DNA from 2 places in the Kitasatospora sp. NPDC057738 genome. Region 1 is predicted to be linked to the other one. Evidence: riboswitches for the same ligand, from Rfam matches in the RefSeq annotation. Region 1 holds a riboswitch; the other holds the start of a gene.

Region 1 (4,205 bases):
CGCAGGAGTTCGCGGCGGAACCCGTCGTTCTCCAGCGCGCCGTGCCAGGTCGTGCCCCAGACCGGGCCCACCCGGCAGCCGTCCAGACTCCGTCCCCGGCCGTCGGAGACGAACGGGTCCCCGCCCTCGACGGTGACCACCCCGTGGTGGATCTCGTAGCCCTCCACCCGCTGCCCGAACGCCTCGCCGACCGGCCGCGCCAGCACCTTCTCGGCGCCGAACCGCACCTGCGTCGGCAGCAGGCCGAGGCCCTCGACGGCCCCCGCCTTCGACTCGACCTCGTCCACGATCGAGCGCGCCAGCATCTGGTAGCCGCCGCAGACCCCGAGGACCGGCAGCCCGGCCGCCGCCCGCGCCCGCAGCGCCGGCTCCAGGCCGCGCTCGCGCAGCCAGGCGAGGTCGGCGACGGTGGCCCGGGTCCCGGGCAGCACCACCAGGTCGGCGTCGGCCAGCTCCTCCGGGCGGGTCGCCCAGCGCACCAGCACGCCCGGCTCCTGCGCGAGCGCGTCCATGTCGGTGAAGTTGGACAGCCGCGGGAAGCGCACCACGGCCACCCGCAGCACGTCCGCGCCGTACGGCCCGGGCCCGTCCGCCCGGTCCACCACCGTCGACAGGTCCAGCGAGTCCTCGGCGTCCAGCCAGAGCCCGGGCAGCATCGGCAGCGTGCCCAGCACCGGACGGCCGGTCAGCCCGTGCAGCATCTCCAGCCCGGGCGCGAGCAGCCGCGCGTCACCGCGGAACTTGTTGACGAACCAGCCGGCCACGTGCCGCTGGTCCTCCGCCGACAGCAGCGCCAGCGTCCCGTACATCGCCGCGAAGACCCCGCCGCGGTCGATGTCCCCGACCACCACCACCGGCAGGGCGGCGGCCGTCGCCAGGCCCATGTTGGCGATGTCGCGGTCGCGCAGGTTGATCTCGGCGGGCGAGCCCGCGCCCTCGCAGACCACCACGTCGTAGCGGCCGCGCAGGTCCGCCAGGCACTCCAGGGCACGCTCCAGCAGGACGGGCTTGCGCTCGCGGTAGTCCAGCGCGCCCACCTCCGCCACCGGCCTGCCGAGCAGCACCACCTGGCTGCGGCCGTCCGCGCCCGGCTTGAGCAGCACCGGGTTCATCGCCGCCTCCGGCTCCACCCGGGCGGCCTGCGCCTGCATCGCCTGGGCGCGGCCGATCTCGGCGCCGTCGGCGGTGACGAAGGAATTGAGCGACATGTTCTGCGCCTTGAACGGCGCGACCCGCACGCCCTGGCGGACGAGCCAACGGCAGATCCCGGCCGTCACCACGCTCTTGCCCGCGTCCGAGGTCGTCCCCGCGACCAGCAGCGCCTTGCTCATGCCCGTCCCCTCTTCCTCAGCAGCATCCGCAGCAGGACGTGCCCCGCGACCGTCGTACCCAGCGCCAGTGCGCCCACCCGCCGGGAGAGCGCACAGGCGCGCTCGATGTCGTCCACCGTCACCGGCCGCAGCTCCGCACCCAGCACGGGCCGGTGCTCCACCCGCTCGCCGTACCGCAGCGCCCCGCCCAGCCGTACGCCCACCGCGCCGGCGAACGCCGCCTCGGCCTGGCCCGCGTTCGGGCTCGGGTGCGCGGAGCCGTCGCGCCGCCAGACCCGCCAGGCCGTACGGGGCTCGGGCGCGGCGGCCACCGTCAGCAGCGCCGTCAGCCGGGCGCCCGGCCAGCCCGCCAGGTCGTCCAGCCGGGCCGAGGCCCAGCCGAACCGGGCGTGGCGCGGCGAGCGGTGACCCACCATCGCGTCCAGGGTGTTCACGGCGCGGAAGGCCAGCAGGCCGGGCGTGCCGGCCAGGGCGCCCCAGGTCAGCGCGTTCACCACGGCGTCGGCGGTGTTCTCGGCCACCGACTCGACCACCGCCCGGGCGATCTGCTGCCCGTCCAGCGCGCTCGGGTCCCGCCCGCACAGGTGCGGCAGCCGCTCCCGGGCGGCCGCGAGGTCGCCCGCGGCCAGCGAGCGGCCGATGGTGCGCGCCTCCCGGGTCAGCGAGGTGCCGCCGAGCACCGTCCAGGTCGCGGCCGCCGCCAGCACCGCCCGGCCCAGCGGACGCCGGCCCACCGTACGGTCCAGGGCGAGCGCGCCCGCCACGACCGCGCCCACGCACAGCGCCGTGTACCCGGCCCCCGCGCCGCGGTCGTCGCGCCACAGCCGACGCTCCAGCCGGGTCGCGGCGCTGCCGAAGACGGCCACCGGATGGCCCCGGCGGGGGTCGGCGAAGCGGGCGTCGGCGACATGGCCCGCGACGGCGCCGAGCGCGAACGCGGCTGCGCGGGCCAGCGGGCGCGGCGAGGAGGAGGGCCCGAGCGGGGTCATCGGGGGCACGGCGGAAGGCAGCTCGGAGTCCGGTGGGGCGGGGCAGCCTGCATCGCGTGCGTGTCCTCACTCAGGGTCCGCGCCCTGGATCGACGTGACGGGGGCGAGAGTCTCCTGGCTTCCGGGTCGAACGCACCCCCGGAGCCTTCCAGCGGCCGTCGACGGCCGCCGTGGCGATGTTCCGAGCGTGCTCCCCGGTGACAGTGGCGGGACCGCGCCGGAATTCCACCGGCTTCCTCTCCATGCCTCCGTTTGGCCCCAGGATCCCATCACGGGCCCGAACCGGGAGTCAACCGAGGTCACGGAGGGGTTGGTCACACGCGGACGCCGCCGACGCGCCGGGGGATCGCCGGCGCGGGGCCGCCCTCCACCGGGAACACCACGTCCCCTCCCACCGGGGCACCGCCGGCTCCGCCGCCCCGCCCTCACCACCGACACCCCTGCCGCCCGCTCCCGGCACCTCCTCGGCGCCGCCGGGCCGCCGCCCGGGTGACCCGGACGGCCCAGCCCGGTGGCCGGGCGGACGGAGCGCCGGTGAACTGGTGCCCGAACACCGTCCGGTCCGTGAGCAACAGAGCGGGGAGCGAAATGCGTTGGGGAACCGCCGCCGTCGTGGCGGCCGCCGCGGTCGGGGCCGCCGTGCTGGTGATCGGCCGTCGGGCCTCCGAGCGGACGGTCCGTCCGGTGGCCGCCGTCCCGAAGTCCGGGCCGGTCCTGGTCCGCGGCCTCGCCCCCGGCCGCGTCACCTTCACCCGCGGCCCCGAGAGCCTGCGCCCCGGCCGCTGGGCGGTCGAGTGGGCGGACGGCGGGCACGCGGTCGTCGAGGAGGTCCTGCACAGCGACGAGCGGGGCGTCACCCGCCGGCTGCTCCGCGCCGACCGGGGCACGCTCACCCCCGGCACCGAGGTCCGCTTCACCCCCCGGGTCCACCTCGGCGACCCCACCGAGGCACTCGGCCTCCCCTTCACCGACACCACCGCCGACGGCGAGCTCGGCGCCCTTCCCGCCTGGCGGCTCGACGGCAAGCGCGGCACCTGGGTGATCCTGGTGCACGGCCCCGAGGCCGACCGCCAGCAGACCCTCCCGGTGCTCCCCGTCCTCGACCGGCTCGGCCTGCCCACCCTCGCCGTCACCTACCGCGGCGACCAGGGCGCCCCCGCCTCCCCGGACGGGCTCAGCCACTTCGGCGAGACCGAGTGGCGCGACATCGAGGCGGCGGTACGGCTGGCGCTCGACAGCGGCGCGGGCAAGGTGATCCTCTACGGCTGGTCGGTCGGCGCGACCACGGCCCTCCAGACCGCGGCCCGCACCGCGTGGCCGCACGCCGTCAGCGGCCTCATCCTCGACTCGCCGGTGCTCGACCTCCCGGTCTCCGCCCGCCGGGACGCCGCCCGGGCCGGGTTCCAGGGCGTCGCCGCCGAGCTCGGGGCCCTGGCCGCGGAGGGCCGCACCGGCGTCGACCTCGCCGACTTCGCCCGCATCGCCGACGGCACCGACCTGCGGGTGCCCACCCTTCTCCTGCACAGCCCCGAGGACCGGATCGCGCCCTTCGGCAGCGCCGAGAAGCTGGCCGCCGCCCGTCGCGACGTGGTCAGCCTCCAGGCCTTCCCCGGTGCCGACCACGCCGCCCTCTGGAACACCGCTCCCGACCGGTACACCGAACTGCTCCGCCGCTGGCTCACGCCGCTGCTGTAGGGCGCCGCCGGCGGGTCCTCGCCGGAACGTCTCCCGGACGTGCCGCGGTCGGTGCTCCGCTTCCGCCCCTGCGGATCGGAACGCGGCCCCACCGCCGAGGTCCGAGCCGGCCCGTTGGTTCGCCCCGTCGACCCGTCGCCCCGTCGACCCGTCGACCCGTCGACCCGATCCGTCCGATCCGTCCGACAGG
Region 2 (4,205 bases), on a different contig from region 1:
CCGGACCGCCCGGCACCGGCACTGATGGGAACACCACCGCCGACCGGGCCACCGGCGAGCGGGGCGTCGGACGGACGGGTGGTCGAGCCGTCACCGGGACCGGGCGCGACGGAGGTCGGGGACGTCGTCGCGGTCCGCGTGCCGGTGCCCGTCGGGGTCGGCGTACCGGTCGCGGTCGCGGTGCCCGTGGGCGTGCCGGTCGGTGTCCCCGTGGGAGTCCCCGTGGGCGTTCCGGTCGGCGTCCCCGTGGGAGTCGGCGTCGGCGTACCCCCGAGGTTGCGGCTCAGCGTGCCGAAGGAGATCCCGGTGGCGCCGCCGAGCACCTGTGTGGAGGCACGGACGTCCGAGCCCTGCTGGCCGCCCGAGGCGACGTTGAACCCGCCGTCGCCGTTCTGCTGCCCGGCGAGGAAGTCGAGCGCCTTGGCGATCTGTGCACCGTGGATCGACCGACGGAGCGTCATGCCCTGGATCGCGAGCGCGGCCGAGTTGGTGGAGTCTCCGGCCGCGCCGGGGAATCCGCCGTCGGGGAGCTGCCGCGCGGCCAGCCAGGTGGTCCCCCTGTCGACCGCCTGCGCCGCCTCGTCGCCCGGAACCAGGGCCAGGGCCATGACGGCCATCGCCGTACTGTCCACATCCGAGTCGCCGGTGGCCGGGATCAGGCTCGGCCAGGAGCCGTCCGGGTGCTGCAGGCCCTTCAGGTAGGCGATCGCAGGGGCTGCGCCGGCGGCGTCGCCGGCCCGGAGCTGGGCCATGACGGCGAGCGCCTGGGAGAACACCGAGGTCGCGTAGACGTAGTTGCCGGGGGCGGCGCAGCCGGTGTTCGCGTCGGCCTTGGTGCACACCATCGCGGCGAGGGCGGCGATCAGGTCGCGGCCGCCGAAGGCGCGCGGGTCGCGGCCCACGACCTCGGCGAGCAGCGCCTCCTTGCCGATGGACCCGCCGCCGGCGTACTCGGTGCCGATGGCCGTCCAGTCGTTGACGGTGCGCTCGCTCGCGTCCTTGCCCTGCTGGTCCAGGAAGTCGACGATCCGGCGCAGCGCGGCGTCGTCGGTGCCGGTGGCGGCCAGGGCGTAGGCGCCGTCGATGGTCAGGCCGAAGTCGGCGAAGGCCGGGAACCCCTCGTAGTAGTGACCGTCGATCAGCCGGGCCGGGTCGGTGAGGTAGGCGCTCCCCTTCGCGGCGTCGGGCTTCCTCCCGGCGGGCGTGGTCGGGGGCGTGGTGGTCGGCGTGGTCGGCGGGGTGGTGGCGCCGTCCGGGTTGTGCCGGACGCTGGTGAGGTCGGTGCCGGTCAGGGCCAGGATGGCCTGTTCGGTGGCGGCGGCGTCCGGGTCGGTGGTCGACTCGTCGGGGCCGAAGCCGCCGTCCTTGCCCTGCCGGGCGGCGAGCCAGGCGGTGGCGGCGGCCTGTCGGGCGCCCTGGCCGGTGGCCCGGAAGGCCTGGGCGGCGCTCGCGGTGCTGGTGGTGTCGCCGGGGGCGCCGGCGTAGGGAAGGAGGGAGCCGTCGGGCTGCTGGCTCGCCGCGAGCCGGTCGGCGGCCTTCTCGGCGGCCGCCTCGTAGCCGGGGGCCGTGCGCAGGGCGAGGACGGCGATCGCGGTGGTGAGCGGGTCGGACTCGCAGTGGTCACCCGCGACGATCATCGAGCCGGCCATGCCGCCGTCGTCGCACTGGAGGACCGTGAACCGGGCGAGTGCCGGGGCGGGTGGGGTGATGCCGGCGCGCTGGAGCGCGATGACCCCGAGGGACTGGACCCAGGGCGAGGCCGCGCCGAGGAAGTCCCCGGCGGCGGTGCACTTCCCGTTCTCCCCGGCTGCCGTGCAGACGTGGTCGGTGAGCGCGGCAAGCGGGTCCCGCCCGCCGAAGGTGCGGGGGTCGCGGCCGGTGCTCTCGGCGACGAGGGCCAGCAGGGCGGCGGCTCTGGTGTCGGGTGCGCCGGCGGGGCCGTCGGGGTACAGGAAGGCATCGATGTGGTCGGCGAGGAAGCCGACCACCTTGCGCAGTGCCGGGTCCTGCGTTCCGGCGGCGGCGAGTGCGACGGCGGTGAGGGCGGTCCGGGGGTAGTCCGGCCCCGGGGCGGCCCAGTTCTCCATGTGGTCGCCGCCGACGAGCTGACCGGCCAGCCAGGCGGCCGCGGCGGCCGGATCACCGATGGGGGACGGCGTGCCGGTGGGGCTCGGCGTCCCCGGGGACGTGGCGGACGGCGAGGCGCTCGCGGAGGGGGACGAGGAAGGCGAAGGGGACGCCGAGGAGCCACCGTTCTTCGCGCGGACCGAGTCCGGGGTGAAGTCCGGCGCCCCGCTGGTGCCCCCGATGTCGGTGCCGCCGTACACCCAGGCCTCGACCTCGCCGGGCTTGGGCTGCTGCGTGCCGGCGCCGAACCGGCTGTAGGACCAGGTCTGTTGGCCGGGTGCGGCGATCCAGTACGACCAGTACGCGGTGGCCTGCGGGGTGTTGACGCACGGCTCCTCGGCCGGAGTCGGGTACTGGACACCGCCGTTGAAGGTCCCGGTGCCGAGTCGGCAGATGAAGGCGGGCCCGTCGCGCTCGGTGCCGGTCGTGGTGAATCCCGCGTTGTGCAGCAGGTTCATCCCCGTCGTCGGGTGGGCGTCACAGCCCCGGACGACCCCGCCGCCCCAGTGGCTGAAGTCGACGGCGACGATCGCGCCCGTCGTCGCCGTGCACTGCTCGATCGGATCGGCTGCCGCGGAGCCGGGGTGGCCCAGCAGGACGGTTCCTCCCGCGGCCACTGCGACGGCCGTGGTGATCAGAAGCGAGCCCAGTTCTCTGCTTCTGTGACGCGTAGGACTGCTGCTGACCCTCACCGGCGACTCCCCGATCGGTCGTCGGGGTCCCACGGCGCAGCCGACGGCTCTCCCCGGCACGGGGCGCCGTCGCGACCGCGTCGTAGTCCACGACGACGCATGTACTCATGAACAAGGCCCCGGCGCAGGCATTCCGGCTCACCGGCCCTTGCGGGCGGGTCTACGGTTGCGGGTCAGCGCCGGAATCGGACCGGCTTCCCCTGACTGCCGAGGACTAAAAAGCGGTTCATCACACCATGTGCTCGGAGTCGTCGTCAACGAGTCGTCATGTCACTTTCGCCACCTCGTAGATCCGTTCACGGGTGCGGTAACGTCCGCGGTGGCCGAGCGGGGGAATCCGGTGCGAATCCGGAGCTGACGCGCAGCGGTGTGGGGCGGTGGTTGCACCGGCCCCGAGCCCGAATGCCCGCGCGGTCGTGCAGCACCAGCACCAGCCCGCCCACGCGATCCGGGCGGCCGCCGCCCCGTACCACCGCGCTCTCGGACGAGCGCTGGGGTCCCGGGGCAGGACCGGCGCGCCCGTCACCCCAAGGAGCCCGTTCCGTGTCCGTTCCCGCGCACTCGCGCTTCGTCTCCTCACGCCTCGCTTCCGCGGCGACCGTCTCGATGGCCGCCTGCGCCCTCCTGATGTCGGCCGTCCCTGCGCACGCCACCGCCTCGCCGAGCCAGATAGCCACCTCCAGGACCACCGGCGTCACGTACCTCAAGTCCCTCCAGGCCGCCGACGGCAGTTACGTCACCGGCGGCGGGCTCTCCAACGAGTGGGCCTTCAGCGCGCTCGCCGCCGCCGGCACCGCCGCGGCCGATGTCGCCCCTGGCGGTGACACGAGCAAGAACGCGCGCCTGGTCTACCGCAACCAGCTCGCCGCGAGCAGTTGGCCGAGCACCTCGCCGGTCGTCACCGACTACGAGCGTGGCATCCTCAACTCCTACGCGGCCGGCATCGACCCCGCGCGGATCGGCCCGGGCCGCAACCTCGTGGCCGACCTCGCCGCCTACTGGCAGACCGCCGAACCCGGCTACTACGGCCCGTCCGCGAACTTCAACGGGACCGTCTTCGGCCTGCTCGCCCTCGGCGGCGCCAAGACCCGGAGCGGCGGACAACGCGTCCCGCAGTCCCTGCTGAACGCCTCGGTCGCGACCGTGCGCGCCAACCAGCACAACGACGGCGGCTGGAACTACAGCAAGGCCGCCGGCGACCCGACCGCGCTCGCCCAGGGCAGCGACATCGACATGACCGGTGCCGCCATGGCCTCCCTGTGTGTCGGCGGCGTCCCGGGCACCGACGCCGCGATCGTGGCCGCGAAGAACTTCCTCAAGGGCAAGCTCGCCTCCTCCGGCGCCTTCAACGCCATGTTCGGCGTCAACACCGACTCCAACGGCTGG

Evidence for each region. Region 1 has a riboswitch for cobalamin ahead of ACFVGO_RS15425 (cobalamin biosynthesis protein). Riboswitches for the same ligand answer to the same signal wherever they lie in the genome.
Region 2: it holds a riboswitch for cobalamin, as region 1 does, so the genes downstream of both, ACFVGO_RS27420 (prenyltransferase/squalene oxidase repeat-containing protein) here and ACFVGO_RS15425 (cobalamin biosynthesis protein) in region 1, are expected to answer to the same signal.

What each region holds. Positions count from the first base shown of each region.
Region 1 covers NZ_JBHVJT010000023.1:80,375-84,579, reverse strand. The annotation lists gene ACFVGO_RS15430 (cobyric acid synthase) at 1-1,331, opposite strand, end outside; gene ACFVGO_RS15425 (cobalamin biosynthesis protein) at 1,328-2,320, opposite strand; cobalamin riboswitch at 2,428-2,560, opposite strand; gene ACFVGO_RS15420 (alpha/beta hydrolase) at 2,909-4,015, shown strand.
Region 2 covers NZ_JBHVJT010000057.1:6,865-11,069, forward strand. The annotation lists gene ACFVGO_RS27420 (prenyltransferase/squalene oxidase repeat-containing protein) at 1-2,744, opposite strand, end outside; cobalamin riboswitch at 2,925-3,066, opposite strand; cobalamin riboswitch at 3,150-3,227, shown strand; gene ACFVGO_RS27425 (hypothetical protein) at 3,426-4,205, shown strand, end outside.